3 regions of the Mesorhizobium sp. BR1-1-13 genome follow, and region 3 is predicted to be linked to each of the others. Evidence: predicted binding sites of a transcription regulator. Region 3 holds the regulator's gene; each other region holds the start of a gene.
The links. Region 3 encodes LexA, which represses DNA repair genes until DNA is damaged. Its sites were predicted from a motif close to TGTTCNNNNTGTGTTCNG; they were not measured.

Region 1 (10,065 bases), on a different contig from region 3:
TCTCGGCCCGATAGACGCCGAGGCTGCTCTTGCCCCGGATGGTCATCGTCTCGTAGTCGGCGCCGAGATTGATGGCAAAACCGCCGCCGCCCTGCTGCTTGCGGCAGATCGAGCAGTAGCACAGCATGAACGGCACGGGCGTGTGGCTTTCCACCTCGAAACGAACGGCATTGCAGCGGCAGGACCCCTTGAGCAGGACAGGCATGGCGGGAACTCCGATCGATCCTTTTCAACCTGTCAGCATGGTTTTGGTTGCGCCGATGACAAGGCCGGATCGCGGTGACATGATCCGCACATGGACAATGAACGCATAGAAGAACTCTTCCAGAGCCTGGGCCCGGTCAGCATCCGGAAACTGTTCGGCGGCAAGGGCATCTATGCCGACGGCGTCATCGTCGCCATCGTGCTGCGCGGCGAATTGATGCTGAAGGCGGACGAGCAAAGCGCGCCCGACTTCGAGGCCGCCGCCTGCACGCAGTGGACCTACACCGGGTCCCGCCACGGCAAGCTGGTGGCGATGCCCTACTGGAGCATTCCCGATAGTGCCTTCGACGACCCGGATGAGATGGCGGTGTGGGCGCGGCGGGCCTATGAGGCGGGGCGAAGGGCGGGGAAGTGAACCGCAGCCGTCGAGTTCCTTCACACCGCCGACATTGGCCCTACAGCGCCTTGGCGATCCGCGCTGCCAGCCGCGCATTGTTCTCGACCAGGGCGATGTTGGTCTTCAGGCTTCGGCCGCCGGTCAGCTCGAGGATCTTCGACAACAGGAACGGCGTCACCGCCTTGCCGGTGACATTGAGCGCCTCGGCGGCCTTCTGGGCGGCCTCGATGTAGCCGCCCATCTCGCCGGCCGGGATTTCGTGACCCTCCGGCACCGGATTGGCGATCAGCATGCCGCCGCTCAGGCCCAGGGCCTGTCGCGTCTTGTAGAAATGCGCGATGTCTTCCGGAGCGTGCAAGGTCAGCGGCGCCCGGAACGGCGACTGCCGCGACCAGAAGGCCGGCATGGTCTCGCAGCCATGGCCAATCACGGGCACGCCGCGGGTCTCCAGCACTTCCAGCGTCTTTTCGATGTCGAGGATGGCCTTGGCTCCAGCCGAGACGACGATGACGGGCGTGCGCGCCAGCTCATCGAGATCAGCCGAAATGTCGAAGCTTTTTTCGGCGCCCTTGTGCACGCCGCCAATGCCGCCGGTGGCGAACACCTTTATCCCAACCATATGCGCGGCGATCATCGTGGCGGCAACCGTCGTGCCGCCGGTGCGCCCTTGCGCAACGGCGAAGCCGAGATCGGCGCGAGAGAGCTTCATGGCATCGCCGGTCATGGCAAGCGATTCGCGTTCTCCGTCGGAGAGGCCGATCTTGATGCGGCCCGCCACCACGGCGATCGTCGCCGGCACCGCGCCGCCATCGGCAATGATCCTTTCCACGTCGGCCGCCATAGCGCCATTGTCGGGGTAGGGCATGCCATGGGTTATGATGGTGCTTTCCAGCGCCACCACGGGCTTCCCGGCCGACAGGGCCTGCGCCACCGGCGCGTGGACATCGATGAAGGGGCGGACGGTATCTGGGGTCATCTGGATCTCCAATCCGAAATGCGGGGCATCCTTTCAGACGCCGGTCTCATGCCATTTCCTGCTCTTCGGGCACAAGAGCCAGAGCTTGCGCAAAAGTCGCCGTGGTGAAATCGGGAACGGCGCCCGCGCTTTCAATAGCCAGCGTCGCGGCGGCGACGCCCTCGCGCAGCGCCGCGCGCAAGGGCATGCCGCGCAGTAGGGCGGCGACCGTAGCGCCCGCCAGCGCGTCGCCGGCGCCAGTGACGTCCACGACCTTTCTTGGAGGGGGCGGGACGACGGCAAAGCTGCCGTCGCGGTCGAAGCCCAGCACCGGGCCACCGCCCGCCGTGACCACCGCGCTGTCGAGGCCGGCGCTTCTCAGCCCGTCGACGATAGTTTTTTGAGAGGCGGCATCATCAAGCCCGGCAAGCGCCACCGCCTCGCGCCTGTTCATGAAGGCGACGGCCAGTCCGCCGAGCACCGGTGTCAAGCGCACGACCTTGGCCGGTGAAATGGCAATGGCGAACACGGGCTTGCCGGCGGCAAGCGATACCAGCCGCTCCAGAGCCGCCGATGGCAGATTGGCGTCGCACAGAACGGCATCGGCGGCGGCGATCTCCTCCCGCACCCTGGAGCGGCGGATCTGCTTTGCAAATGCCAGCTCATAAAGCGCCATGTCGGCAAAGCCGACGAGCAATTCGCCCTCGCGGTCGATCAGCGCCGTATAGCTCGGCGTCGTCCGGTCGAGGAACACCGCGGACAGGTCGGCAATGCCCGCTTCGGCGATGGCGCGCGAAACCGTGTCGGCGGCGGCATCGCCGCCGCGCACCGACAGCAGCGAGCCCGAGACGCCTCGCCGCACCGTGCTGCGCAAGGCGTTGAAGACGCCGCCGCCGACATCCTCGCGCATCGTGCCCGGGTTGGAGGCAGCCGGCACGTAAGCGCCGGACACTTGACCGCGCCTGTCGATATGGGCGCCGCCCACCGCCAGGACTCTTGGAGATCTCACCATGCGCCGATATGACCTTTGTTGGCGGTCACGCACAAGCGCCATGCTGTGCGACGGAGCTTCGCAGGCAACAGCCGGCGATTCGTGAGGTCGGCCCGGCGAACCAGCCTGGCCTAATATTCGGACCATGCTGGAGCCGAATCGTGAGACAAAAAAAGAACAAATCAGGATGTTTCTTATTTTTCAAATGCTTGATCCCTCTTGCCAAATGAGAACAAAAAAGGTACAAATAACCAAGGATTACGGATTGTCCGGCCTTCATTGACGACTACGGGGTGATGTATCATGGCTCAGAACAGCTTGCGGCTTGTAGAGGATAAGGCAGTGGACAAATCAAAGGCTCTGGATGCGGCGCTGTCGCAAATCGAGCGAGCTTTCGGCAAGGGCTCGATCATGCGGCTCGGCGCGAACGAGCAGGTCGTCGAGATCGAAACCGTGCCGACCGGCTCGCTCGGCCTCGACATCGCGCTTGGCGTCGGCGGCCTGCCGCGCGGCCGCATCATCGAGATCTACGGGCCGGAAAGCTCGGGCAAGACGACACTGGCGCTGCACACGGTGGCGGAAGCCCAGAAGAAGGGCGGCATCTGCGCCTTCGTTGATGCCGAGCATGCGCTCGATCCGGTCTATGCCCGCAAGCTCGGAGTCGATCTCGAAAACCTCCTGATCTCGCAGCCTGACACTGGCGAGCAGGCGCTTGAGATCTGCGATACGCTGGTGCGCTCCGGCGCCATCGACGTGCTGGTGGTCGATTCGGTCGCGGCGCTGACGCCGCGCGCCGAAATCGAGGGCGAGATGGGCGATTCGTTGCCCGGCCTGCAGGCCCGCCTGATGAGCCAGGCGCTGCGCAAGCTGACCGCCTCGATCTCGCGCTCCAACACCATGGTCATCTTCATCAACCAGATCCGCATGAAGATCGGCGTCATGTTCGGCTCGCCTGAAACCACCACCGGCGGCAATGCGCTCAAATTCTACGCCTCGGTGCGTCTCGATATCCGCCGCATCGGCTCGGTCAAGGACCGCGACGAGGTCGTCGGCAACCAGACCCGCGTCAAGGTGGTCAAGAACAAGCTGGCGCCGCCCTTCAAGGTGGTCGAGTTCGACATCATGTACGGCGAAGGCGTGTCGAAGACCGGCGAACTGGTCGATCTCGGCGTCAAGGCCGGCGTGGTCGAGAAGTCGGGCGCCTGGTTCTCCTACAATTCGCAGCGTCTCGGCCAGGGCCGGGAGAACGCGAAGCTGTTCCTGCGCGACAATCCCGATACGGCGCGCGAGATCGAACTTGCGCTCAGGCAGAACGCCGGACTGATCGCCGAAAAATTCCTAGAGAATGGCGGCTCCGAAGGTGGTGACGATGGGTTCGAGGATGAAGCCGGCGCGATGTAAGCGTTCGCCGGCGTAATCCAAGCGTTCGCGGGCGCGATCTATCATTCGATTTACGGCCCGAGTTCGGCCATAATCCCGGTTCATCAACTTGAGCTTATGTAATCGAGTTCTGTAGTATTGCGTTTCGAACCGCCGGCCCCCGTGCCGGCGGTTTGCGTTTTGAGCGGCTGGCGAACCGCGAATTGGCCGGCTTGCGTGTTTCTGGACAGGGTGCCAAGCGGCGGCTAAAAGGCCAGCTCCATCTTCTAAAGCAGAGCCCATTTCCGCCGGTCCGGCCGGCGGCCCTCTCGAAAAGGCAGCATTCATGAGTGGCGTGAACGAGATCCGGTCGACATTTCTCGACTATTTCCGCAAGGAGGGTCACGAGGTCGTGGCGTCGAGCCCGCTTGTGCCGCGCAACGATCCGACGCTGATGTTCACCAATGCCGGCATGGTGCAGTTCAAGAACGTCTTCACCGGCTTGGAGAAGCGGCCCTATTCGCGTGCCACGACCGCCCAGAAAAGCGTTCGCGCCGGCGGCAAGCACAACGACCTCGACAATGTCGGCTACACCGCGCGCCACCTGACGTTCTTCGAGATGCTCGGCAATTTCTCCTTCGGCGACTATTTCAAGGAGCGCGCCATCGAGTTGGCCTGGAACCTCATCACCAGGGAGTTCGGGCTGAAGAAGGACAAGCTGCTCGTCACCGTCTATCACACCGACGACGAGGCGGCCGGCTTCTGGAAGAAGATCGCGGGTTTTTCCGACGATCGCATCATCCGCATCCCGACCTCCGACAATTTCTGGGCGATGGGCGACACCGGGCCATGCGGGCCATGCTCGGAAATCTTCATCGACCGTGGCGAGCACATCTGGGGCGGTCCGCCCGGCACCCCGGAGGAGGATGGCGATCGCTTCCTGGAATTCTGGAACCTGGTGTTCATGCAGTACGAGCAGGTGACGAAGGACGAGCGCATCGACCTGCCGCGCCCGTCGATCGACACCGGCATGGGCCTGGAGCGCATGGCCTCCATCCTGCAAGGCGTGGAAAGCGTCTTTGAGACCGATCTGTTCCGCCATCTGATCGATGCAGCGTCGTCCGCGCTCGGCCGCGGTCCCGACGCCGAGACCGTCGCATCCTATCGCGTCATAGCCGATCACCTGCGCTCGTCGTCGTTCCTGGTCGCAGACGGCGTGCTGCCATCGAATGAAGGCCGCGGCTATGTGCTGCGCCGCATCATGCGCCGCGCCATGCGCCATGCACAGCTGCTCGGTGCGAACGAGCCGCTGGTGTGGAAGCTGGTGCCGGCGCTGGTTCGCGAGATGGGTCAGGCCTATCCGGAACTGGTGCGCGGCGAACAGCTGATCACCGAGACGCTGAAGCTTGAGGAGACCAGGTTTCGCAAGACCCTGGTGCGTGGACTGGGTTTGCTGTCGGAGGCGACGGAAAAGCTCGGCGCCGGCGACATGCTGGACGGCGAGACAGCCTTCAAGCTTTACGACACCTATGGCTTCCCGCTCGACCTGACGCAGGATGCGCTGCGCCAGCGCAACATCTCGGTCGATCTTGCCGGCTTCACCAATGCGATGGAGCAGCAGAAGGCCGAGGCGCGTAAGCACTGGGCAGGTTCCGGCGAGGCGGCGACCGAAGCGGTCTGGTTCCCGGTGCGCGAAAAATCCGGCGCTACCGAATTCCTTGGCTACGAGACCGAGCAGGCGGAAGGCATCATCCAGGCGCTTGTCCGCGACGGCAAGACCGTCGACAGCGCCGGCAAGGGTGAAGCCGTTGCCGTGGTCGTCAACCAGACGCCGTTCTATGCCGAATCCGGCGGCCAGATGGGCGACACCGGAACCATTTCAGGCGAAGGCTTCTCGATCGAGATTTCCGATACGCAGAAGAAGGCCGACGGGCTGTTCGTGCATCTCGGCAAGGTGGTCAGCGGCACTGCCAGGACGGGTGCCGCCGTCGAGCTGAAGGTTGACCATGCGAGGCGCTCCAGGCTCCGCGCGAACCATTCCGCGACGCATCTGATCCATGAGGCGCTGCGCGAGGTGCTGGGCACCCATGTTGCACAGAAGGGCTCGCTGGTCGCGCCTGAGCGCCTGCGCTTCGACATCTCGCACAACAAGCCCATCTCGTCCTCGGAACTCGAGGAGGTCGAGCGCATGGCCAACGAGATCGTGGTGCAGAACAGCCCGGTGATCACGCGCCTGATGTCAGTCGACGATGCCATCGCCGAAGGCGCCATGGCGCTGTTCGGCGAGAAATACGGCGATGAGGTGCGCGTCGTGTCGATGGGCACCGGCCTGCATGGCGCCAAGGCCAACCGCCCCTATTCGGTCGAGCTTTGCGGCGGCACGCATGTCAGGGCAACCGGTGACATCGGCCTGGTGCGCGTCGTGTCTGACAGCGCCGTCGCCGCAGGCGTGCGCCGCATCGAGGCGCTGACGGGCGAGGCCGCGCGCAAGCATCTCGACGAACAGGACCGGCGGCTAAAGGCGGCCGCGGCAACACTGAAAATCTCGCCGGCCGACGTGCCGGCGCGTGTTGAAGCCCTGCTCGAAGAGCGCAAGAAGCTCGAGAAGGAGCTCACCGAAGCGCGCAAGAAGCTTGCACTGGGCGGCGGGTCGCCCGCTGACGCGCCGGCCGCCAACGAGACCGTCGCGGGCGTCGGCTTCCTCGGCAAGTCGGTTTCGGGTGTCTCGCCGAAGGATCTGAAGCCGCTCGCTGACGCCGGCAAAAGCTCGCTCGGCTCCGGGGTGGTCGTGTTCGTCGGTGCGGGCGAGGACAACAAGGCGAGCGTCGTGGTCGCCGTCACCGACGATCTCGTCGGCCGCTTCAGCGCCGTCGACCTGGTGCGCGTCGCCTCCGCAGCACTCGGCGGGCAGGGCGGCGGCGGCCGGCCCGACATGGCCCAGGCCGGTGGCCCCGATGCCTCGAAGGCCGACGACGCGATTGCTGCGGTGAGGGCGGCGCTGGAGGCGGCGTGATCAGCGCGAGCTTTGTCGGACAACCGCTTCAGTCAGGATTGCTTCCACACTTTTTCGAGGGTGACGCTGCCCCTCATTGTCCTACCGGACATTTCTCCCCGTATAGTGACGGGGAGAAAGACGCTGTCATCGATGGTTTCACCAATCGCCGGGGTTGCGGAACAAGCGCCGACGTCGCGGCCAGTCCCTTCTCCCCGTCCCTATACGAGAGAAGGTGCCGGCAGGCGGCTGAGGGGCGGCGCCGGCGTCGATAATTGGTCTCCGAAAGTCTTTGCGTCGCAGGTCAACCGGCCTTTTCGGTGTTGGCGAAGCTCGATCGTCCTGAGACCCGCGTCCACCACGCATCGCCGTCGGGAAATTCGGCCAGCAGTTCCCGCCCTTCCGCCACCTTGACGAAATAGCCGATGATCGGTGCCGCATGCAGGTCGGCGAGCGTCAGTTGATTGCCGAGCAACCACGGCCCCGCGGGTCCCAATGATGAGAGCGCCTGAAGGACCGTTTCTGCTTGTCGTAATCCGCTGAAAATCAGCGCTTCGTCAGGCGACGCCTTCTCCAGCCGCTCCACGGCGACATCCCAGACCATGGCCCGATAGCCATAGGCGTCGAGCATGCCGATGATCTGGTTCATCCGCGCGCGGCCGCGCGGATCCTTCGGCTGCAAGGGTGGCCCGTCGAACGCCTCGTCGACATAGCGCGCGATCGCGCTGGCCTCGAACAGGCGAAAACCGTCATGCTCGAAGGCCGGGATGCGGCCGAACGGGTGATGCTCGAAATACCAGCCGGGGATGCCCTCGGCGGCGAAGACATCGACCGGCACAAGCTCATAGTCGACGCCCTTCTCCTCCAGCGCCATGCGCGCTATGCGCACGTAAACGCTGTAGTCCGCGCCGTAGAGGACCGGTTTGGCCATGCTGCCAGCCTTTTGCTTCGTTTTCGTTGGCCCAAAAAGCGAAGGCTCCTTCCGGAGCCTTCGGCATGTTGAACCCGCAGGTGCCTACGCCATCGCCTTCTGTAAATTCTCGTCGATCTTGTCGAGAAAGCCGGTGGTCGAGAGCCAAGGCTGGTCGGGGCCGATCAGCAGCGACAGGTCCTTGGTCATGAAGCCGGATTCGACCGTCTGGATGCAGACCTTTTCCAGCGTTTCGGCAAAACGCTTCAATGCGGCATTGTCGTCGAGCTTGGCGCGGTGGGCCAACCCTCGGGTCCAGGCGAAGATCGAGGCGATCGAATTGGTGGAGGTTTCCTCGCCTTTCTGGTGCTGGCGATAGTGGCGCGTCACGGTACCGTGCGCGGCTTCCGCTTCCACGGTTTTGCCGTCCGGCGTCATCAGGACCGAGGTCATCAGGCCGAGCGAGCCGAAACCCTGCGCCACCGTGTCGGACTGTACGTCGCCGTCATAGTTCTTGCAGGCCCAGACATAGCCACCCGACCATTTCAGGCTGGAGGCCACCATGTCGTCGATCAGGCGGTGCTCGTACCACAGCTTCTTGGACTTGAACTCGGCCTCGAATTCAGCCTCGTAGACTTCCTGGAAAATATCCTTGAAGCGGCCGTCATAGGCCTTGAGGATGGTGTTCTTGGTCGAGAGATAGACCGGGTAGTTGCGCAGCAGGCCGTAGTTCAGCGAGGCGCGGGCGAACTCGCGGATGGATTCATCCAGATTATACATGGCCATGGCGACGCCGGCGCCGGGCGCATCGAACACGTCGTGCTCGATCACCTGGCCATCCTCGCCGACGAACTTGATCGTCAGCTTGCCCTTGCCGGGAAAACGGAAATCGGTGGCGCGGTACTGGTCGCCATAGGCGTGGCGGCCGACGATGATCGGCTTGGTCCAGCCGGGCACCAGCCGCGGCACGTTCTTCATGATGATCGGCTCGCGGAAGATGGTGCCGCCGAGGATGTTGCGGATGGTGCCGTTCGGCGACTTCCACATCTTCTTCAGCTTGAATTCCTCGACGCGCTGCTCGTCGGGCGTGATCGTCGCGCATTTCACGCCGACGCCGTATTTCTTGATGGCGTTGGCCGAATCGATCGTCACCTGGTCGTTGGTGGCATCGCGGTGCTCGATGCCGAGGTCGTAATACTCAAGCTTGAGGTCGAGATAGGGGTGGATCAGCTTGTCCTTGATGAACTGCCAGATGATGCGGGTCATCTCGTCGCCGTCGAGTTCGACGACCGGGTTCGCCACCTTTATCTTCGCCATGGAAAGAATGCCTCGTTGTGGGAATGGGACGGCCTTGCCCGCGTGGCGTTCGGCCGGGATGCGCCCGTATATCAAAGCGTTTTTGGCCGCGCAAACGGCGATCGGTCACGAAAGCGAAGCGATCGCCCGCCATTTGCGAATGCTTCATTTTCGCGGCCGAATATGGCAGGGGACGCTGAAATGCCGCAAACAGCAGTTCATTGACAACCATGCCCGTCACCAAAGGTCCCGATAACGCTCCAACTGCCGGCCCAGCCATCATCCTCGTGGAGCCGCAGCTCGGCGAGAATATCGGCATGGTCGCGCGCGCTATGGCCAATTTCGGACTGGCCGAACTTCGCCTCGTCAACCCGCGCGACGGCTGGCCGAACGAGAAGGCGCGGGCGGCGGCCAGCCGCGCCGACCATGTCATCGACGCCGTCAAGGTTTTCGGCGATCTCGCCACAGCGATGGCCGACTTGAATTTCGTTTTCGCGACCACGGCAAGGCAACGCGACGGCTTCAAGCCCGTGCGCGGACCGGTCGAGGCGGGCAGGGTGCTCCGGGCTCGCCATGGCATGGGTCAGCGAACCGGCATCCTGTTCGGCCGCGAGCGTTTCGGCCTCTACAATGACGAGGTTGGCCTCGCCGACGAGATCGTCACTTTTCCGGTCGATCCCGATTTCTCTTCGCTCAACATCGCCCAGGCCGCGCTTCTCATGTCCTACGAGTGGATGAAATCCGGCCTCGAGGACGAGACCAAGACCAACTTTACGGGTCCGGACATGAAGCCGGCCAGCAAGGAAGATCTGCACGGCCTGTTCGCCTATCTCGAAGGTGCACTCGAAGCGCGGGGCTATTTCCGGCCGGCGCCGAAGAAGCCGAAGATGGTTGACAATCTGCGCGCCGTATTGACCCGGGCGGGATTTGCCGAGCCGGAGCTCAAGGTGCTGCGCGGCAT
Region 2 (10,065 bases), on a different contig from region 3:
GCTGCCAGCTTGGCCGCCACGGCTTCCCGGGCGGCGTTGTCCTGCGCTTCCAGCCGTGCCTTGATTTCGGCCGCCGGCTTCGGCTCGGCACGATAGCCAAGACCTTTCAGGATTTCTTCCATGTCATCGGCCGTGGCGCCGAGAATCGACATCATCGGCGGCGTCACCATGAAAGACTGGCCGTCATAGGCGCCATCCGGACGCTGGCCGAGGCCGGGCTTCCAGTTGGTCGCCGGGCGGATCAGGTCGGCCAGCCGTTCCAGAATGTCGATGCGCACGGCGCGGCGGCCGAGATTGCGGTAGCCGGCAAGCTTGTAGAAGGCCTTGTCGAAAGCCGGATCGATGACCACAGAGGTGCGGCCCGATGCCAGCGCATGGACGACGTCGCCGAAGCCGGGCTTGTCCTTGCCGTCGTTTTTCAGCGCCCACAGCAACGTCACCAATCCCGCGGGCGCCGGCTTGATCAGCGCCGGCACGAAGACATGATAGGCGCCGAAGCGCACGCCCAGCCGGCGCAATGCCGCGCGGCCTTCCTGGTCGAGCGACTTCATCTCCTCGGCGATGTCGCGGCGATTGATAAGGCCGAAATTCTCGACCAGCTGGAAGGCAATGCCGCGGCCGATACCCGATATCTGCTCGGCATTCTTTAAATCGACCAGCGGCTTCAGCAGGGATTCGATCTGAAAATTGACGAAGCGCTCGGCGCGCGCCGCGACCTTGTCACGCGCTGGGCCGGTCAGTTGTTCGTCGGCCAAAAGCACCAGGCGAGGCTTCAGCGCGTCCTCGCCGGCCACCAGCGTGCCGATCGGCGCACCGATCCAGCGCAGCGTGCCGTCGGAGCCGAGCGCGATGTCGCCATTCGCGCAGGCGCCGAAGCGTTCGGCGCGTGCCTCGAACTCCGCCGCCAGCGCCTTCTGGGCGGCCGCGCGCACGGCCTTGGCGTCTTCGCCGCCAGCGCTCTGATCGGCGGTGAAACGGAACCCCTGCAACTCGCCGACATGGTGGCCTTCGACGAGGACAGTTCCGGTTGGGCTTATTTCGGCTTCAGGCATGGTATTTTCTCTAAGGCGCCGCATGAGGACGGAAGTCCTGCGGTCTACGAAGCGTTTCGTCAACCGCTCATGCAGCGCATCCGACAATCTGTCTTCGATTTCGCGCGTCTTTTCCTGCCAGTGTGCCTGATCGGCCAGCCAGCCGGGCCGGTTCGACACGAATGTCCAGGTGCGGATCTGGGCAATGCGGTGCGACAGCGTATCGATGTCACCCTCGGTGGTGTCGGCGCGGCGCACCTGCTCGGCCATATAATTCTCGTCGACATGGCCATGCCTGGCGAGGTCCATGTAGATCGACGCAATGAGGTCGGCGTGCTGGGCCGGGGCTATCTTGCGGTAGTCGGGAAGCGCGCAGGCCTCCCACAGCAGCGCGACGCGCCTTGCGTCGGTGGCGAGCGCCCTGATGTCCTCGTCACGCGACAGGTGCTCAAGCGCCTGCGCATCGACTGCCGGCAGCGCGCGGGTCAGGCCCTCTACCGGGGCATTGGTCTCAATCGAGCGCTTCAGCGCGTCGAGGCTGGCGAAATTGAAACGCGCTGTGCGCCATTGCAGAACCTTCACCGGGTCAAAGTCGTGGCTTTCGATCTTCTTGACCAATTCCTCGTCCAGCGGGTCGACCTGGCCGGTGACGCCAAAGGTGCCGTCGCGCAGGTGCCGGCCGGCGCGCCCGGCGATCTGGCCGAGTTCGGCCGCCGTCAGGTTGCGATACTGGTAGCCGTCGAACTTGCGGTTCTGGGCGAAGGCGACATGGTCGAGATCGAGATTAAGGCCCATGCCGATGGCATCGGTGGCGACGAGATAGTCGACGTCGCCCGACTGAAACAGCGCCACCTGGGCGTTGCGGGTGCGGGGCGAGAGCGCGCCAAGCACGACGGCCGCACCGCCCTGCTGGCGGCGGATCAGTTCGGCGATGGCATAGACCTCGTCGGCGGAGAAGGCGACGATCGCTGTGCGCCGCGGCAAGCGGGTCAGCTTCTTCGAACCGGCATAGGCCAGATGCGACAGCCGCGGCCGCGTCACCACCGAGACGCCTTTCAACAGGCGCTGCAAGATGCCGTGCATGGTGGCGGCGCCGAGCAGCAGCGTCTCCTGGCGGCCGCGCAGGTGCAGGATGCGGTCGGTGAAGATATGGCCGCGCTCGAGATCACCGGCAAGCTGCACCTCGTCGATGGCGACAAAGGCGGCATCGGTCTCGCGCGGCATGGCTTCGACGGTACAGACCGAATATCTGGCGCCTGGCGGCTGGATCTTCTCCTCGCCGGTGATGAGCGCCACCTTGTGGGCACCGACCTTTTCGCAGACGCGGGTATAGACCTCTCGCGCCAAGAGCCTGAGCGGTAGGCCGATGATGCCGCTTTCATGCGCCACCATTCGCTCGATGGCGAGGTGGGTCTTGCCTGTGTTGGTCGGCCCAAGCACGGCAGTCACGTCGCGACCCGACAGGATCAGCGGCTCGGTGGGTTTCGGATGGATGTTCATCGGCTCGGAAATAAGGCTTTCTGGCCTCTCATTGTCGGGAGCACGCCTCGGTCGGCGCGTATGACAGGCGACACATAGGGATTTCAGGCGCGAAGCGAAAGCGGAATGTTCCGCCGTCGGTTCGAAGCCGCCTCCGTCAAGTTTCGGTTCGGCTGCTGATTAAGGGTTGGAACGAGTCTGGAACGAATCGGCGACGAATCGCTGACTCGCCCGGATTCAGGTTTTGTTCACGGCTAGATGTGGAGTTTTGGCTGATGATCCTTACCACATGCTGAATCACGGAATTGGCCCGATTCATGCTAGGCGAGAGCCGCCGTTAACTTTTGCCGGCAAGGCCGCGCGGCAGCCCGCCTTGCTTCATCCAAGCTTATGAAATTGTTGACCTTTCTTAATAGAATTAACGGTTTGACAGGCGATTGCGGCTGCTCTCGTTAACGTTTCGGCCAAACATGGAACGAAAGGGCGACGAATCGGCGACGTCGGGATTTTCCCTGTTTGTTCACGACAAGATGTAGTGTTGCGCACAGGTTTTCCACCGACAATGCACAGCTTGTCCATGCAGTTTTGCACAATACCCGCTGGCGCCATTAACCTTTACGTGCCGGATTGGAACAGCAGACCGACAGCCATCATCGGACGGCGTCACGGACATGCCAAGCGGATGGCGAACGAGCCCTCCTTCAAATCGGCACCGGAAGCCGGCAGCCCGGCGAGGCCTCAGGCGAAGTACTGGCCGCCATTGGCGGTGATGGTCGATCCCGTGATGAAGCCGGCGTCCTCGGAGGCGAGGAAGACGACGCAACGCGCGATCTCCTCCGGCTCGCCGAGGCGCCCGACCGGGATTTGCGGGATGATGCGTTCGTTGAGCACCTTCTCGTCGATCGCCCGGACCATTTCGGTGGCGATATAGCCTGGGCAGATGATGTTGACGGTGATGCCCGCGCGGGCTCCTTCCTGGGCCAGAGCCTTCGAGAAACCGATGTCGCCGGCCTTGGCCGCGGAGTAGTTGACCTGGCCGGCCTGGCCCTTCTGGCCATTGATGGAGGAGATGGTGATGACGCGGCCGAACTTGCGGTCGCGCATGCCGCTCCACAGCGGATGCGTCATGTTGAAAACGCCGGAGAGATTGGTGTCGATGACCTCCTTCCACTGCTCGCGCGTTAGCTTGTGGAACATGGCGTCGCGCGTGATGCCGGCATTGTTGACCAGCACCGCGACCGGGCCTAGATCGGCCTCGACTTGCTTGATGCCGGCGGCGCAGGCGTCGTAGTCGGCGACCGACCATTTGTAGGTCTTGATGCCGGTTGTGGCCGTGAATTTGCTCGCCGCCTCATCATTGCCGGCGTAGTTGGCGGCAACCGAATAGCCGGCTTCCTTCAGCGCCATCGATATTGCCGCGCCGATGCCGCGCGATCCGCCCGTGACGATTGCAACCTTGGTCATGCGCTCCCTCCCTTTGGTTGGGAGAGTGAACAGGGAGCAGCGAATAACGAGTAGGGATCAGATATCCCGTTGCGCCGACGCCGTTCTCCCTGTTCGCTACTCCCCATTTACTTCTCTTTTAGAGCGCTTCGACGCACATGGCGACGCCCATGCCGCCGCCGATGCACAGGGTGGCGAGACCCTTCTTGGCACCTCTTCGGCGCATCTCGTGGACCAGCGTGTTGAAAATGCGCGCGCCAGAGGCGCCGATCGGGTGGCCGATGGCGATGGCGCCGCCATTGACGTTGACGATCGAGGGATCCCAGCCCATGTCCTTGTTGACCGCGCAGGCCTGCGCGGCGAAAGCCTCGTTGGCCTCGATCAGGTCGAGATCGCCGACCGACCAGCCGGCCTTTTCCAGCGCTTTTCGCGAGGCGGGAATCGGACCGGTGCCCATGATCGCGGGGTCAACGCCCGCGGTCGCCCAGGAGACGATGCGCGCCAGCGGGGTGATGCCCCGCCTGGCAGCTTCCGCTTCGCTCATCAAAAGCGCGCCGGCGGCGCCGTCGTTGATGCCGGAGGCATTGGCGGCGGTCACAGTGCCGTCCTTGTCGAAGGCTGGCTTCAGTTTGGTCATGGCATCCAGCGTCGCGCCATGGCGGATGTATTCGTCCTGGTCGACAATTGTATCGCCCTTCTTGCCCTTGATGGTGAAGGCGACGATCTCGTCCTTGAACCGGCCCGCCTTCTGCGCGGCCTCGGCCTTGTTCTGCGAGGCCAGCGCGAACTGGTCCTGATCTTCGCGGGTGATCTGGAACTGACGCGCGACGTTCTCGGCGGTGTTGCCCATGTGATAGCCGTTGAAGGCATCCCACAGCCCATCCTTGATCATGGTGTCGATCATCTTGTAGTCGCCCATCTTGACGCCGGCGCGCAGATGCTGGGCGTGCGGTGACAGCGACATCGATTCCTGACCGCCGGCGACGATCACCTTGGCATCGCCGGCGGCGATCTGCTGCATGCCAAGCGCAATCGCACGCAGGCCCGAACCGCACACCTGGTTGAGGCCCCAGGCGGTGGTCTCCCTGGGCAGCCCGGCGAGGATCGAAGCCTGGCGGGCGGGGTTCTGCCCTTGGGCCGCGGTCAGCACCTGGCCTAGGATCACCTCGTCGACCTCGGCCGGCTCGACGCCGGCGCGCGACAGCAGTTCCCTTACGACGACGGCGCCAAGCTCGTGCGCCGGGGTGGCGGCGAAAGCGCCGTTGAAGGAACCGACCGGTGTGCGCGCCGCGCTGGCGACGACGATGGCATTGGAAGCGGGCATTCTGTTCTCCAAACTTCAAGCTGATGTTCTGTCGTTGAAGACTTTTCTTGCCCTTTCCAAATCGCGAGTCAAACCGGAAATCGGCAGGGCACCCATGCGCCGCAAGCAAGCTGCGCACGGCCGCGACATCAAGCTGTCCGCTGCTGCGCAGCATATTTCACCGGCCATGCAGCGATAATTAATCCCGCACTGCACAAACTGCTTGGAATTGTGACGCTTTTGCGCATATCCTTTGAACGGGCGCAATCGTTGCCGGCGGCTTACTCAGGCGCGCGGGTGTCCGGGGAGGATGCAGATGGCTGCGAAAGACGATCCGATCGTCATCAAGAAATATGCCAATCGCCGGCTCTACAACACCGGCACCAGCACCTATGTGACGCTCGAGGACCTGGCCGAAATGGTCAAGAAGGGCGAAGAGTTCACGGTGCAGGACGCCAAGACCGGTGACGACATCACGCATCCGGTTCTGACCCAGATCATCTTCGAATTGGAGAACAAGGACGGGCAGAACATGCTGCCGATCCCGTTCCTGCGCCAGTTGATCGCCTTCTACGGCGACCAGATGCAGATGATCGTGCCGAGCTTCCTCGAACAGTCGATGATCGCCTTCTCCAAGGAACAGGAGCGCTTCCGCGAGCAGATGAAGGGCGCCATCGGCAAGTCACCACTCGACATGATGAAGATGGCCACGCCGATCAAGGCGCTGGAGGAGCAGACGCGCCGCAACATGGAAATGTTCCAGAATGCCATGCGTCTGTTCACGCCTTTCCCGCCGGCAGGCTCGGCACCTGCGGCAGCCCCCGCCGAACCGGCCAGGAAGGAAACGCCGGAAAAACCCGACGATCTGCAGCAGTTGAAGGACCAGATCGCGGCCATGCAGCGCAAGCTCGACACCATGTCGTGAGCGCGCAGCGCTTTTCTTCCGATCCTACGGCAATAATCCCTCATAGCGACCGCGCGGCCTGATGCTGCCGCCGCTCATTGCCTGTTCGACCATGTGGGCGGCCCAGCCAACGCTGCGCCCAAGCGCGAACAGCTGGAACGGCGCATCGCGCGGCAGGCCGAGGCTGCGCGTCAGAACGGCCAGGGCAAAGTCGACGTTCGGGCGGGCGCCGGTCGCGGCAATGGCGGCGATTTCCAGCGATCGCAATATTTTGTCGGTGTTGTCGATGGCCGCCAAAAGCGCCGTGGCGCGGGGATCGCCTTCGGGATAGAGCGGATGGCCGAACGCTGGCAAAGGCCTATCGTGGCCGAGCCAGCGCCGGATCGCCGCATCGGCGCCGTGCCGCGCCGCATCGTCCGCGAGCTGCATCACCGCCTCGCTGGCGCCACCGTGCCGCGGACCGGAAAGTGTCGCCAGACCCGCGAGCAGGCAGGCGGCGGGCGAGGCTCCGGTCGAGGCCGCGACGCGCGCCGCGAAGGTCGATGCGTTGAGTTCGTGATCGGCAAGCAGCACAAGGGCGCGCCGGATAGCCTGCGCCCCGCCTTCATCCACCGACCAGCCTCGCGCCAACCGCAAGTGCACGGGATCGGATCCCGCCGAGGCGCCAAGGGCGCCGGCCAGCACGCCGATCGCGCGCGCGGCGTCGGTACACAGCGAGGCGGCGCCGCGTCCAAGTGAAGGCCGCCCCTGGCCGGCGAGCATGGCAAGTTGCATGAAGGCCGGGGCTCGGCCGAGTTGTTGGGATTGATCCGAGGCCGGGGCTTCGAAACTCACCGGCTCAGGCAGGGCCCACAGCACGGCGGCGGTCTCTTCGAGCGTGGCATGTTCGGACAGCGTAACGGCGTCACGGCCCCGATAGACAAGGTGCCCGTGCGAAACGGTCGAGATCGAGGTGACGATCGACGGTTCGCCCCAGGCGATGGCGCTTTCGGCGATGGCCGATGGGCTGCGTCCGCGCGCTCTTCGCAACGTCAGGGCCGCGATATCGTCGGCGCGATACTGGCTGCGGCGCGGATCGGCACTGTCCGGGCGCATGCCGATGCGCCCGCGACTGACATAGGCGTAGAGCGTCTGCGGACGCACCTTGAGCCGTTCCAGCGCCTCGTCCCGCGACAGCCATTCGGACATGTCGGCCCCATATTGATTCTATTGATCAAGATTGATGCGCGTGTTGCCCATCCTTATCCTTGATGTCGGAGAAGCTCAAGGAGACAAAGCCATGGCGAACGGGCTCGATGACGTGGTGGCGGCGGAAACGGTGCTGTCCGACGTGGATGGGCTGGGCGGCCGCTTGACGATCCGGGGGTATTCCCTGCCGGAACTGGCCGGGCGATGGAACTATCCGCAGGTCGTTCGCCTGCTTCTCAACGGCTTCTTCGACGACCTTCCCGGAGACGCGGAGCTGGCCGCGAAACTGGGCCAGGCGCGCGTCGAGGTGTTCGACCGGCTCTTGCCTTGCCTGCCCCTGCTGGCGCCGCTCGACGTCTATAGCGCCATGCGCGCCGGCATGGCGCTGCTGCCGGACGGCGAGACGCTGACGGACGCGCTTCGGCTGATCGCGGCGCCCGCCGTGCTGACGCCGGCGCTCTTGCGCATGCAGCGCGGCGAACAGCCGGTCGCGCCCGACGGGAAGGCCGATCATGCCGCCGATATGCTGAGGATGCTCGACGGTTCCGTGCCGACGCCGGCTCTGGCAAAGGCACTCGACACTTACCTCGTGACCGTCTGCGATCATGGCCTCAATGCCTCGACCTTCGCCACGCGCATCGTCGCCTCGACGCAGGCCGGGCTGACATCGTCGGTGCTGGCTGGCCTCGGCGCGCTTAAGGGGCCGCTGCATGGCGGCGCGCCCGGCCCTGTCATCGAGATGCTCGACGCCATCCAGGCGCATGGCGACGCCGCCGGCTGGCTGCGCGGCGAGCTCGCGCGTGGCGCACGCATCATGGGCTTCGGCCATCGCATCTACCGCGTGCGCGATCCGCGCGCCGATGTGCTGAAGGCGGTTGTGCGCCAACTCGGCGGGGAGGGCGAAACCGGCCGTCGGCTGGCCTTCGCCGAGACAGTCGAGCAGGCTGCGCTCGAGGCGCTTCGCATCGCCAAGCCGCAGCGCTCGCTGCAGACCAATGTCGAGTTCTACACCGCGCTGGTGCTGGAAGCGGCGGGTTTTCACAGCCAAGCCTTCAGCAATGTCTTCGCGGCCGGGCGCGTCGCCGGTTGGGTAGCGCATGCGCGCGAGCAGCAGACGACGGGACGGCTGATCCGGCCGCTGTCGCGCTATGTCGGACCGATGCCGGACCTCGTCGCCTGAGCATCAAATCTGTTTGGAAGATACACCGCGCCCTCCGCCACAAGGCGGAGGTGTTTCCGCATGATCGAAATTTCATGCGATCACGCGACCGTGCTCGTGTTCTTGCCTTGGTGCGTCCTTATATGCTGCACTGCAACATAGGTCTGCCGTGACGCTGACGTCCCGATTCCCGGGCGCGCAATAAGTCAGGCACCGGGATCGACAGGAACGCATGACGAAGAACGGCAAGGCGGAGGAAGTGAAGAAGATCAACATCGCGCTTCAGGGCGGCGGTTCGCACGGGGCTTTTTCCTGGGGCGTGCTCGACCGGCTTCTGGAGGATGGCCGGCTGGAGATCGCAGCGGTGTCCGGCACAAGCGCGGGTGCGATGAACGCGGTGGCGCTGGCCGACGGCTTCGTTCGCGGCGGCGTCGAAGGCGCGCGCAAGAAGCTCGACGACTTCTGGCATGCGGTGGCGGCGAAGGGCCGGTTCAGCCCGGTGCAGCGCACGCCGTGGGACGTCGCCTGGGGCAATTGGTCGATCGAGAACACGCCGGGCTATGTCTTCTTCGACACGATGTCGCGGGTGTTCTCGCCCTATGTCGCCAACCCGCTCGGCCTCAATCCGCTGCGCGACGTCGTCGCGCAGGAGATCAATTTCGATAATGTACGCGCCTGCAAGTCGATGGAACTATTCATTTCCGCCACCAATGTCGAGACCGGACAGCTACGGGTGTTTTCCGATGGCGAGATCGACCTCGACACAGTGATGGCCTCGGCCTGCCTGCCGCAACTGTTCCGCGCCGTCGAGATCAAGGGCGTGCCCTATTGGGACGGCGGTTATGGCGGCAATCCGGCGCTCTATCCGTTCTTCAAAGCGGCTGCCACCGAGGACGTGCTTTTGGTGCAGATCAATCCGGTCGTGCGCGAGGGAACGCCCAAGAGCGCCAACGAGATCCAGAATCGCATTGACGAGATCACCTTCAACGCCGGGCTGCTGCGTGAATTCCGCTCGATCGCCTTCGTCAAGGAACTGATCGCCGCCGGCCGCCTGCCGCGGGGCGAGTACCGGGACATCCGCATGCACCGCATCGACGCCGACGAAGCCTTCAAGGATCTGTCGGCATCATCGAAGGTCAATGCCGAATGGGCATTCCTGGCTTATCTGCGGGATCTCGGCCGTACCGCCGCCAGCGACTGGCTGGAGGAGAACTACGATGCCGTCGGCAAGCGGCCGACGCTGGACCTCTCCGGCGAACTCGACGATGGCTTCAAGCCGGTGCGGGGGCCGGCACCTGGCCGACGGGTGAAGGAATTCCTGGCGGCGCGCAAGAGCCCCGAAGCGGAGCGCCGCCGGGCCTGAACCCGCATCCGTCACACGGGCATGATCTGCCGCGCGGCGCCAGCAAGTTCCTTCCAGCATCGGCAACAACCATCGCGTGTGAAGCGCGCATCATCATGCTGACGCCTGCTGCCAGTGTCGTGCGGGCGCCGCTGTTGGGCGCCATCCCTCGACCGTATCCGGAACGGTGACTGGCGGGCGAGGAATACTGTCACC
Region 3 (10,065 bases):
GTCGGAACTCTGGATGAAGCTCGCGCTGCACGAAATCGGCGCCGCAATCCGCTCCATCCGCGCAGACCGTCTCGAACCGAGCTTCAAGATGCTTTCGCGTGTCGCGCGCATCTTCGAGCAGCTCAACAATGCCTGGGACGTGCTGCGCACGATGACGCCCAGCGAATACACCGAGTTCCGGGACGCGCTTGGCCAGTCCTCGGGCTTCCAGTCGTGGCAGTACCGTGCCATCGAGTTCATGGCCGGCAACCGCAATCTCGCAATGCTTGGACCGCACAAGCACCGGCCAGACCTCAGCGAGAAACTGGAGGCGATCCTGGCGCAACCGTCGCTCTACGACGAGGCGCTGCTGCTGCTCGCCCGCAACGGCTTCGACATCGGTGGCGACGCAAGGCGTACGGACTGGCGCGAAGCGCGGACCGAGAACGAAGAGGTCCTTGTCGCCTGGCAGACCATCTACCGCGACCCGCAACGCTACTGGATGTTCTACGAACTCGCCGAGAAGCTGGTCGACTTCGAGGATTATTTCCGCCGCTGGCGCTTCAACCACGTCACCACGGTCGAGCGCATCATCGGCATGAAGCGCGGCACCGGCGGCACATCAGGCGCGTCCTACCTGAAGAAGATGCTGGAGGTCGAACTATTCCCGGAGCTGTGGAAGGTTCGTACCCGGCTCTGACGTAGCTTTGCCGAGTGCAGATCGTTATCTCGAAAACGCTGCGCTTTTCTGAGCGACGGGCTCTTAAGTCACCGCCGCCTTGACGGCGAAACGCGCCTCCTGCCAGGCGTCCGTGCGCAAAATGTCTTCCAGCACCTCGACCGCCTGCCAGACATCGACATAGCCGACATAAAGCGGCGTGAAGCCGAAGCGAATCGTGGATGGCGCGCGAAAATCGCCGATCACGCCGCGCTCGATCAAGGCCCGCATCACCTGATAGCCGTGCCGGTGGAGGAACGACACCTGGCTGCCGCGCTCATTGCCGTCGCGCGGACTTTCGAGTTCGAGGCCGTAGGCGCCGCATTTTGCCTCGACGAGCTGGATGAACAGATCGGTCAATGCGATGCTCTTCCTGCGCACCTCTGCCATGTCGACGTCGTTCCAGACATCGAGCGCCCCTTTGAGCGCGCGCATCGACAGCACAGGCTGCGTGCCGCAGAGAAACCGGCGAATGCCGGTGCCGGCAGCAAAACCCTGTTCGAAGGCGAATGGCCGCGCATGGCCCCACCAGCCGCTGAGCGGCTGGCGGACATCGCCATGGTGGCGCTCGGCCGCGTAAATGAAGGCCGGGGCACCCGGGCCGCCATTGAGATATTTGTAGGTGCAGCCGACGGCGAAATCGGCGTTCGAACGGTCGAGCTCGACGAGCAAGGCGCCGGCGGTATGGCAGAGATCCCAGACGATCAGCGCGCCGGCTTCATGCGCCCTGCGCGTCAGCGCGACCATGTCGCGCAGCTGCCCGGATTTGTAGTTGACGTGGTTGACCAGGATGACCGCAACCCGCTCGTCGATCAGTTCTTCTATGGACGGCGCATCGACACCCTCGAGCCGCAGCACCGTGCCCGGCCGTGTCGAGGCAACGCCCTCGGCCATATAGAGATCGGTCGGAAAGCTGTCCCCCTCGGCGACGACGACCGACCTGTCCGGCCGCATCCCGAGTGCCGCATGCAGCACCTTGTAGATGTTGATCGAGGTGGTATCGCAGACCACCGTCTGGCCGGCGGCGGCCCCGATCAGGCGCCCGAGCTGGTCGCCGAGTTCGACCGGCATGTCGAACCAGCCGGCGGTGTTCCAGGCGCGGATCAGATCCTGCGCCCACTCCTGCGTGGCGGCCTTCTGCAGCTCGCCGAACACGGCGGGGGAAGCGGCGCCCAGCGAATTGCCGTCGAGATAGATCACCCCTTGAGGCAAGGTGAAGCGGTCACGCATGGCACGCAGCGGATCCGCGGTGTCCATTGCCTCGATCGCTGCGAGATCGGGAATTTTGCTCATGGTCACGATGTTCCTCGGTGAGAAGAGCGCCCCGGAAACGGGCCGGCTGTTTTGCCGCCGGGGCAAGGGCTGGCCGCATAGAGGCGCAAGAACAGGGTGAACGCCCGGTTCGATCTTTGCTCGATTTCCGGCCGAGGCAACTCCTCGAGCACCCCGACGATCCGGCGAACCTGGAGATCGCCGATCAAAAGACTGATGTAGATGTCGGCGGCTTCGACAGGATCGTCACAGGCGATCAGGCCGGCCCGACTTGCGGTTCGAAGCAGGTCGCCGACAAGCGGCATTATGGTATTGCGGCCGAATTGCGCGATCGATTGGCCCAGCGTGCCTGTATCGTTGACGTCGCCGGCTGCGGCGCGATTGAGCGCCACCGCCTTGTCGCCCGTCACAAGGGTCAGCAGGACTGGCCCGAGCGAATTCAGGGTTTCGAGTGGATCGCGCGCTTGGTGAAGAGCGTCCTCCAGCAGCTTCCTTGCTTCTCCCGCATTGGCTTCGATCAAGGATCGAAACAGGACCTGCTTGTTGCCGTACCAGTTGTAAAGGGTTTCGTTCGAGGCCGATGCCCGCTTGGCGATGGCAAGCAGGGAGGCGCTTTTGTAGCCGGTTTCCCGGAGCACCGCATAGGCGGCCTCCTCTATCCGTTCGCGTCGCGCGGCCTGCTTCGGCGTGGTCATTGGTGTTCCTCTTCGAAAACCGTACATTATTATACGGTTTAGTCAAGCGAACGGGAAGCAAGGAGCGAACGAACGCAGCCCGTCGCGTCCGGTGATGTCTGGCCACTTTCCGGCAGGAAGTTGGCATTTTGGTTTCGTTTCGTTCACGAGCCGCGGAGATTTTGATCCGCCCCGAAAGGCAGCCGGCACCTGCCGGTCACACAGTTTTCAGGCTTGTACCAAGAGTGGAGATCGGCCGGGCCACAGGCCATTAACCAAAATAGTTTCAAAGAGCCTGAGAGCGCATTGACGACGGATCGCGTTGGCAGGATGCTGGCTGCGGGAGGGCGTTTCGTTTCCGCCGCCTTAACAAATTCATTAAACTTTAAATGGTTGCGGAACACAACTGGAACAGATAGTGTTTGTTCTGGGTTTGTTTTCTGATTCTGGTTCCAGACCCTTCGTGCAATGCCTTTGGGGGCCGCCATGCTCACGCGCAAGCAACATGAACTCTTGATGTTCATCCATGAACGGCTGAAGGAAAGCGGCATTCCGCCGTCCTTCGACGAGATGAAGGAAGCGCTGGACCTCGCCTCCAAGTCGGGAATTCATCGGCTGATCACAGCGTTGGAGGAGCGCGGCTTTATTCGCCGCCTGCCCAACCGGGCGCGCGCACTGGAGGTGCTGCGCCTGCCGGACTCGATCGCGCCGGGTCTTAACGCGGCAAAGAAGTTCTCCCCGAGCGTCATCCAGGGCAGCCTCGGACAGGGCAGCCCTAGCCGGCAGATCAAGCCGGCGACGTCTTCGCGTCTGCCCGCTGCCGGCAATGACGACGACGCGGTTTCAGCGGTGTCGATCCCGGTCATGGGCCGTATCGCTGCGGGCGTGCCGATCGACGCTATCCAACATCAGACGCATTCCATTTCGGTGCCGCCGGACATGATCATGGGCGGCGAGCACTATGCGCTGGAGGTCAAGGGCGATTCGATGATCGAGGCCGGCATCTTCGACGGCGATACGGTCATCATCCGCAACGCCGACACCGCAAGTCCCGGCGAGATTGTCGTGGCCCTGGTCGACGAGGAGGAAGCGACGCTGAAGCGCTTCCGTCGCAAGGGCGCCTCGATTGCGCTTGAGGCCGCCAATCCGGCCTATGAAACACGTATTTTCGGACCGGACAGGGTCAAGGTGCAAGGCAAGCTGGTCGGACTGATCAGGCGCTACTGAGCGGGTTCGGCGGTGGGCTTTTCGGGTTTACGGTAAGGCGGCAGTCCCCTTGCCTCACGTGAAAATTTTCGCTGTTCGTGCCAGGGCCGATATGGCCTGTCGACGGCAAAGCTGACCTGGGCCGGTGCCGTCGCCGATTGCTGGTCGAAGAATACGGCGGCACTTCCCTTGCGAGCGAGCTGCCGCTTGGTGATGACGAGAACCAGCGGATTGTGGCAGGGGTCGTAGCCCCCGGGGTCGTTGATGACGATCAGATCCGCATAGGCGCAGGCCCTCCAGGCATCCTTGCGATCCTCCACCTGCGCAATGATCGCCCCGGAGGGATGCCGGGCCATGCACAGGCCGGTGAAACAATAGAAAGGCGCTCCCGCCGGAAGTTGCGCGGGATCGAAGATGTCGAACTGTCCGTCTCCGCTGCCGAACAGCTCCGGCGCAACGATGGTTTCGGATTTCAGCGCGCGTTTCCAGTTGTCGACCGTGAATTCGTTCGGGCGCGCCCGGTTGATCGCGAGCTCGCCGCCGCCGATCGGCAGCGCCACCAAGCGGGCATCCTCCGAAATCAGCACGTCCGGCGTGCGCGTGTCCGAGACGGTCAACAGGCCGGCGAGCGCGAAGGGAAGTGCCGCCAGCCGCAGCCATGTCGTGGCCATCGTCGCGATGACCAGGGCGATCGCCACCAGAAGAACGGATTGCTGCGAAATCAACCCGACCGCGTCGACCGGCGAGCGTTGCGAGATCCATCCCGATATGGCGATCATCGCGGTCAGTCCCTTGCCCATCAGATAAAGCGATGGTCCATCGAACCCGAACGGCATCAGCAGCGCACTGGCAACCGCAAGAAACATCACGACGGAAACGATCGGCATGACTGCAAGATTGGCGAACAGGCTGAGCGGCGACACGCGCTGGAAATGCCAGATGGCGAAAAGCGCCGTGGCGCTTCCCGCGATGATCGAGGTCATTGCCAGCCCACCTGTCGCCAGCAGCAGTTTTCGCGTCAGGAGGCCGGGCAAGGTCCGTTGCGGCGGCGGGGTCCGCGCTTTGTCGGCTTTGCGATCCGACCAGCCGGCATAGGCGCCGACCAGGGCCGCGGTGGCGGCGAACGACATCTGGAAGCTCGGCCCTACCACCTCGTGCGGCGACACCACGATGACGGCGATCGCCGAAATCGCCAGGTTGCGCATGGTGAGTGCCGCACGATCGAACAGCACGGCGATCAGCATCACCGCCAGCATGATGAAACTCCGTTCGGCGGCAACGACGACGCCTGAAATGACGAGATAGGCAGCGATCGAGAAAAGGGCGGCTGCGGCCGCGTATTTCTTGACCGGCCGACGGGAAGAGAAGTTCGGGAACAAGGCGAAGCCGCCGCGCAGCAGACCCATGACTGTGCCGGCGACCAGCGCCATGTGCAGCCCGGAGATGGAAATGATGTGATAGATGCCGGTGCGTCGCATCGCTTCGTTGATCTCGTCGGGAATACCTGCACGCACACCCACGATCAGCGCCGCGGCGATCTCGCCCTCGGCGCCGCCGATGCTGCCTCTGATATGGTCGGCAATGGTTTCGCGAGCGCTCTCGATCGCGGCTGAAAGGCCAGCCAACAGCGGCCTGTCATCGGCCGAGACGATTTTGGGGTTGCCGAGAAAGAAGCCGCTGGCGCCGATGCCGGCGAAGTAGCTGTCGAAGGAAAAGTCATAGCTGTCCGGCCGCACCGGTCCGGTTGGCGGCAACAGCCTGGCATAGCCGGTCACGAGGGACCCGGCGGTCACTTCAGCCGGCACCTTGCGCGCCGAAAGGCGAACGCGCTCCGGCGCGTAGCGCAGTTTCGGCCGCGCGGTCGATGTCACGTCGATGGTCAGCCGGATGCGGCCGGTCTCCATCTGGTCGACCGAAACGACGCGGCCGGTCACTTGCGTGGAGATTTCCGAGCCCAGCATCCGCGTTCCCGCCCGCCAAGTCTCGACTTTGCCGGCGAGCATGCCGAGCGCGCACAACAGCGCCGCCATGAAGCACAGGTGCGTTTTCGGCCATGAGCGCGAAACGAGCGCGCACAGTGCCATCAGGATCGCGACCGCGACGGGCTTGGCAAAGCCCGGCTCCGCCGCCAACGAAAAATAGGCAATCGATCCGCACGCCAGGAACACCGGGACGAGCAGGAAGGCTATGCCCCGATCGAGTTCGAGCTCGGCGGCTCTGGCCACGCCGTTGCGCAGGCGAGGCCATGAAGCACGACCGAACTCCCGGCGCAGGCGCGAGGCCGCGCGGACAGCAGGGACGCCAGGCGGCGCGGAAACATCCGGCGGCATCGACTTGCCGGGCTGCTGTAAGGGCGACGGCGCCAGCGGCAATGAGGCCGGCGCGGGCATGACAAAGAGAGAGCGTTCGCTGACGCCGGTAACGACGTCCTCGCCTTCCTCCGCGCCCCGGCCCGCTCCAGCCATCGGGTCTGCCCCTTGCGCCCTCGACACCCTATGCTACATGAACGCGCGACGCGCGAAAGTGCGCGTGATCCGCACCTCGCTCCAGACGTTTCCCGAGAGTTGTATGTCCGACAAGGTTGTCACCCGTTTTGCCCCCTCGCCCACCGGCTACCTGCACATTGGCGGCGCGCGTACGGCGCTCTTCAACTGGCTCTACGCCAGGCACACCGGCGGTACTATGCTGCTGCGCATCGAGGACACCGACCGCGAGCGCTCCACCGATGCGGCAACGGCCGCCATCCTGGACGGCCTTTCCTGGCTCGGTCTTGGCTGGGACGGCGAGGCCGTCTCGCAGTTCGAGCGCGCGCCGCGCCATCGCGAGGTGGCCGAGGAGCTGGTGCGCATGGGCAAGGCCTATTACAGCTACGAGACTCCTGCCGAGCTTGAGGCAATGCGCGAGGCGGCCAGGGCCAAGGGCCTGCCGCCGCGCTATGACGGAAGCTGGCGTGACCGCGACCCTTCGCAGGCGCCTCCTGGCGTCAAGGGCGCGATCCGCATCAAGGCGCCGACCAAGGGCGAGACGGTGGTGCATGACCGTGTCCAGGGCGACGTGCGCTTTCCCAACAAGGATCTGGACGACTTCATCATCCTGCGCTCGGATGGCAATCCGACCTACATGCATGCCGTCGTCGTCGACGACCACGACATGGGCGTCACCCACATCATCCGCGGCGACGACCACCTGACCAATGCCGCCCGCCAGACCGTGATCTACAACGCCATGGGCTGGGATGTGCCTTCAATGTCGCACATACCGCTGATCCACGGCGCCGACGGCGCCAAGCTGTCGAAGCGGCACGGCGCGCTGGGCGTGGAGGCCTACCGCGCCATGGGCTACCTGCCCGAAGCGCTGCTGAACTATCTGGCTCGGCTCGGCTGGAGCCACGGCGACGACGAGATCATGTCGATCCAGGACATGATCGCCTGGTTCGACATCGGCGACGTGAACAAGGGCGCCGCCCGCTTCGATTTCGCCAAGCTCGAGGCGCTGAACGGCGTCCATATGCGCCGCATGGACGATGCCGAGCTGTTCGACATCTTCATCGCCACCCTGCCCTATCTCGAGGGCGGCCCGGCGATGGCCGCACGCCTCGACGACAGGAACAGGGCGCAGTTGCTGGCAGCGTTGCCGGGGCTGAAGGAGCGCGCCAAGACGCTGGTCGAGCTTGTCGACGGCGCAGCCTTCCTGTTTGTCGCGCGGCCGTTGCCGATCGACGAGAAGGCAGCCCTGCTGCTCAATGACGATGCGCGCAAGGTTCTGCGTGGCGCTCACGACGCCCTCAAGGCGGTTTCAGGCGACTGGACGGCGGCCTCGGCTGAAGCCGCGATCCGCGACTATGCGACGGCCGGCGGCCACAAGCTCGGCGCCGTCGCCCAGCCCTTGCGCGCCGCCTTGACCGGCAAGAGCACCTCGCCCGGCGTGTTCGACGTTCTCGCCGTACTTGGTCGCGAGGAGAGCCTGGCGCGCATCGCGGATCAAATCGATTAGGAGCGATCTGGCCCAAGAAGATTGGCATTGAAAGGCGCGTTTCGCAGTGCAACATTGGGCCTTGGCCCAATCTGGCACGCACCCCCTAAAATGCGGTCGCGAAATACGCGCATTCGGTGACTTCGACGTGTCGCTTTGCAGAATTTGCCTTTGCCGGCATGAGGAAACAAGAAGGAGTTTGCAATGACCGAAGCTGCGACAAGACGGGAACTGGGCGGCAAGACCCAGGAAGCCACGGCAAAGCTGGAATTCGCCGGCAAGACGCACGAATTCAAGGTGCGAAGCGGTTCGGTCGGGCCTGACGTCATCGATATCGCCACGCTCTACAGCACCACCGGCGCCTTCACCTACGATCCCGGCTTCACTTCGACGGCAAGCTGCGAGTCCGAGATCACCTTCATCGATGGCGACGCCGGCATCCTCCTGCATCGCGGCTATCCGATCGACCAGTTGGCCGAACATGGCGACTTCCTGGAAGTCTGCTATCTCCTGCTCTATGGCGAACTGCCGACCAAGGCGCAGAAGGACGATTTCGACTACCGCGTGACGCGCCACACCATGGTGCATGAGCAGATGTCGCGCTTCTTCACCGGCTTCCGCCGCGATGCGCATCCGATGGCGGTGATGTGCGGCGTGGTTGGCGCGCTGTCGGCCTTCTACCACGACTCCACCGACATATCCGACCCTTACCAGCGCATGGTCGCGTCGATGCGGCTGATCGCCAAGATGCCGACCATTGCGGCGATGGCCTACAAATACCATATCGGCCAGCCCTTCATTTACCCGAAGAACGAGCTGAATTTCGCCGCCAACTTCCTGCATATGTGCTTTGCCGTGCCCTGCGAGGAATACAAGATCAACCCGGTCTTGGCACGCGCCATGGAACGCATCTTCATCCTGCACGCCGACCACGAGCAGAACGCCTCGACTTCGACCGTGCGGCTCGCCGGCTCGTCGGGCGCCAATCCGTTTGCCTGCATCGCCGCCGGCATCGCCTGCCTGTGGGGTCCGGCGCATGGCGGCGCCAACGAAGCGGCGCTGAACATGCTGGGCGAGATCGGCCATGTCGATCACATTCCCGAATTCATCGCCCGCGCCAAGGACAAGGACGATCCGTTCCGGCTGATGGGTTTTGGCCACCGTGTCTACAAGAACTACGATCCGCGCGCCAAGATCATGCAGAAGACCGCGCACGAAGTGCTGGGCGAGCTCGGCATCAAGGACGATCCGCTGCTCGACATCGCCATGGAACTGGAGAAGATCGCGCTCACCGATCCCTACTTCATCGAGAAGAAGCTCTATCCCAATGTCGACTTCTACTCCGGCATCACGCTGAAGGCGCTGGGCTTCCCCACCACCATGTTCACCGTGCTGTTCGCGGTCGCCCGTACCGTCGGCTGGATCGCGCAGTGGAAGGAGATGATCGAGGATCCGCGCCAGAAGATCGGCCGCCCCCGCCAGCTCTACACCGGCGCGCCGGAGCGAGATTACGTGCCGATCGCGAAGCGGTAGGATAAGGCAGTAGTGAGTAGTCAGTAGTCAGTAGGGAAAAGAGCGGCATTTCCTACTCACTACTCACTACTCACTACTCACTACTCACTCTTTTGATGTACCCCATCACCACCTGCGCGGCGATGTCGCCTGACGGCTTGGCGGTTGTCATGCGCCGCGCGATCTCGGCGAACCCGTCCTTCTGCCATCTGCGCATGCCTGTGTCGGCGAACAGCGCTTCGAGCTGGCGGGCCAGATTGTTCGGCTTGACATACTCGTTGTAGAATTCCGGGATCAGCGCCCGGTCCGATATCAGATTGGGCAGCAGCGCCGACCAGACCGAAACGAGATATGGCGCCACGATGCGCGCAACAGGGTCCAGCCGGTAGCAGGAGATCATCGGCACATCGGACAGCGCCAATTCAAGCGAAACCGTGCCGGACGCAATCAGCGCCGCGTCGGCCTTGCCGAAGGCCTGCCACTTTCGCTCAGCGTCGAGGATGATCTCTGGTTTCTCGTCCCAGCGAGCGACCGCGGAGCGCACGACATCGGCGACATGCGGCACGGTCGGCAACATCAGCCGCAGGCGATGCCCGCGTGCCCGCAGCATCGACACGGTCTCCCCAAACGGCTCGAGCAGCCGCCGCACTTCGCTGCGTCGCGAGCCGGGCAGCACAAGCAGCGTCTTCACGCGATCCGGCGAAAGATCCCGCGGCTGCGCCTGCGCCCTCG

Region 1: a site for LexA is predicted at 2,776-2,793, ahead of recA (recombinase RecA). Genes of this name have one in related genera too.
Region 2: a site for LexA is predicted at 2,699-2,716, ahead of LB533_RS00675 (helicase-related protein). Genes of this name have one in related genera too.

The regions. Positions count from the first base shown of each region.
Region 1 is NZ_JAIUIH010000003.1:209,176-219,240, reverse strand. Features, by position in the region: gene LB533_RS08695 (GFA family protein) at 1-205, opposite strand, end outside; gene LB533_RS08690 (TfoX/Sxy family protein) at 296-619, shown strand; gene LB533_RS08685 (pseudouridine-5'-phosphate glycosidase) at 660-1,577, opposite strand; gene LB533_RS08680 (carbohydrate kinase family protein) at 1,624-2,568, opposite strand; gene recA (recombinase RecA) at 2,851-3,948, shown strand; gene alaS (alanine--tRNA ligase) at 4,253-6,919, shown strand; gene LB533_RS08665 (glutathione S-transferase family protein) at 7,203-7,829, opposite strand; gene LB533_RS08660 (NADP-dependent isocitrate dehydrogenase) at 7,914-9,125, opposite strand; gene LB533_RS08655 (RNA methyltransferase) at 9,335-10,065, shown strand, end outside.
Region 2 is NZ_JAIUIH010000001.1:117,306-127,370, reverse strand. Features, by position in the region: gene LB533_RS00675 (helicase-related protein) at 1-2,531, opposite strand, end outside; gene phbB (acetoacetyl-CoA reductase) at 3,249-3,974, opposite strand; gene LB533_RS00665 (acetyl-CoA C-acetyltransferase) at 4,093-5,277, opposite strand; gene LB533_RS00660 (hypothetical protein) at 5,258-5,455, shown strand; gene phaR (polyhydroxyalkanoate synthesis repressor PhaR) at 5,573-6,181, shown strand; gene LB533_RS00650 (citrate synthase) at 6,206-7,348, opposite strand; gene LB533_RS00645 (citrate synthase/methylcitrate synthase) at 7,440-8,528, shown strand; gene LB533_RS00640 (patatin-like phospholipase family protein) at 8,740-9,870, shown strand.
Region 3 is NZ_JAIUIH010000010.1:100,905-110,969, forward strand. Features, by position in the region: gene kynA (tryptophan 2,3-dioxygenase) at 1-679, shown strand, start outside; gene kynU (kynureninase) at 743-1,990, opposite strand; gene LB533_RS21995 (TetR/AcrR family transcriptional regulator) at 1,993-2,664, opposite strand; gene lexA (transcriptional repressor LexA) at 3,130-3,870, shown strand; gene LB533_RS22005 (ComEC/Rec2 family competence protein) at 3,864-6,314, opposite strand; gene gltX (glutamate--tRNA ligase) at 6,418-7,842, shown strand; gene gltA (citrate synthase) at 8,026-9,354, shown strand; gene lpxB (lipid-A-disaccharide synthase) at 9,428-10,065, opposite strand, start outside.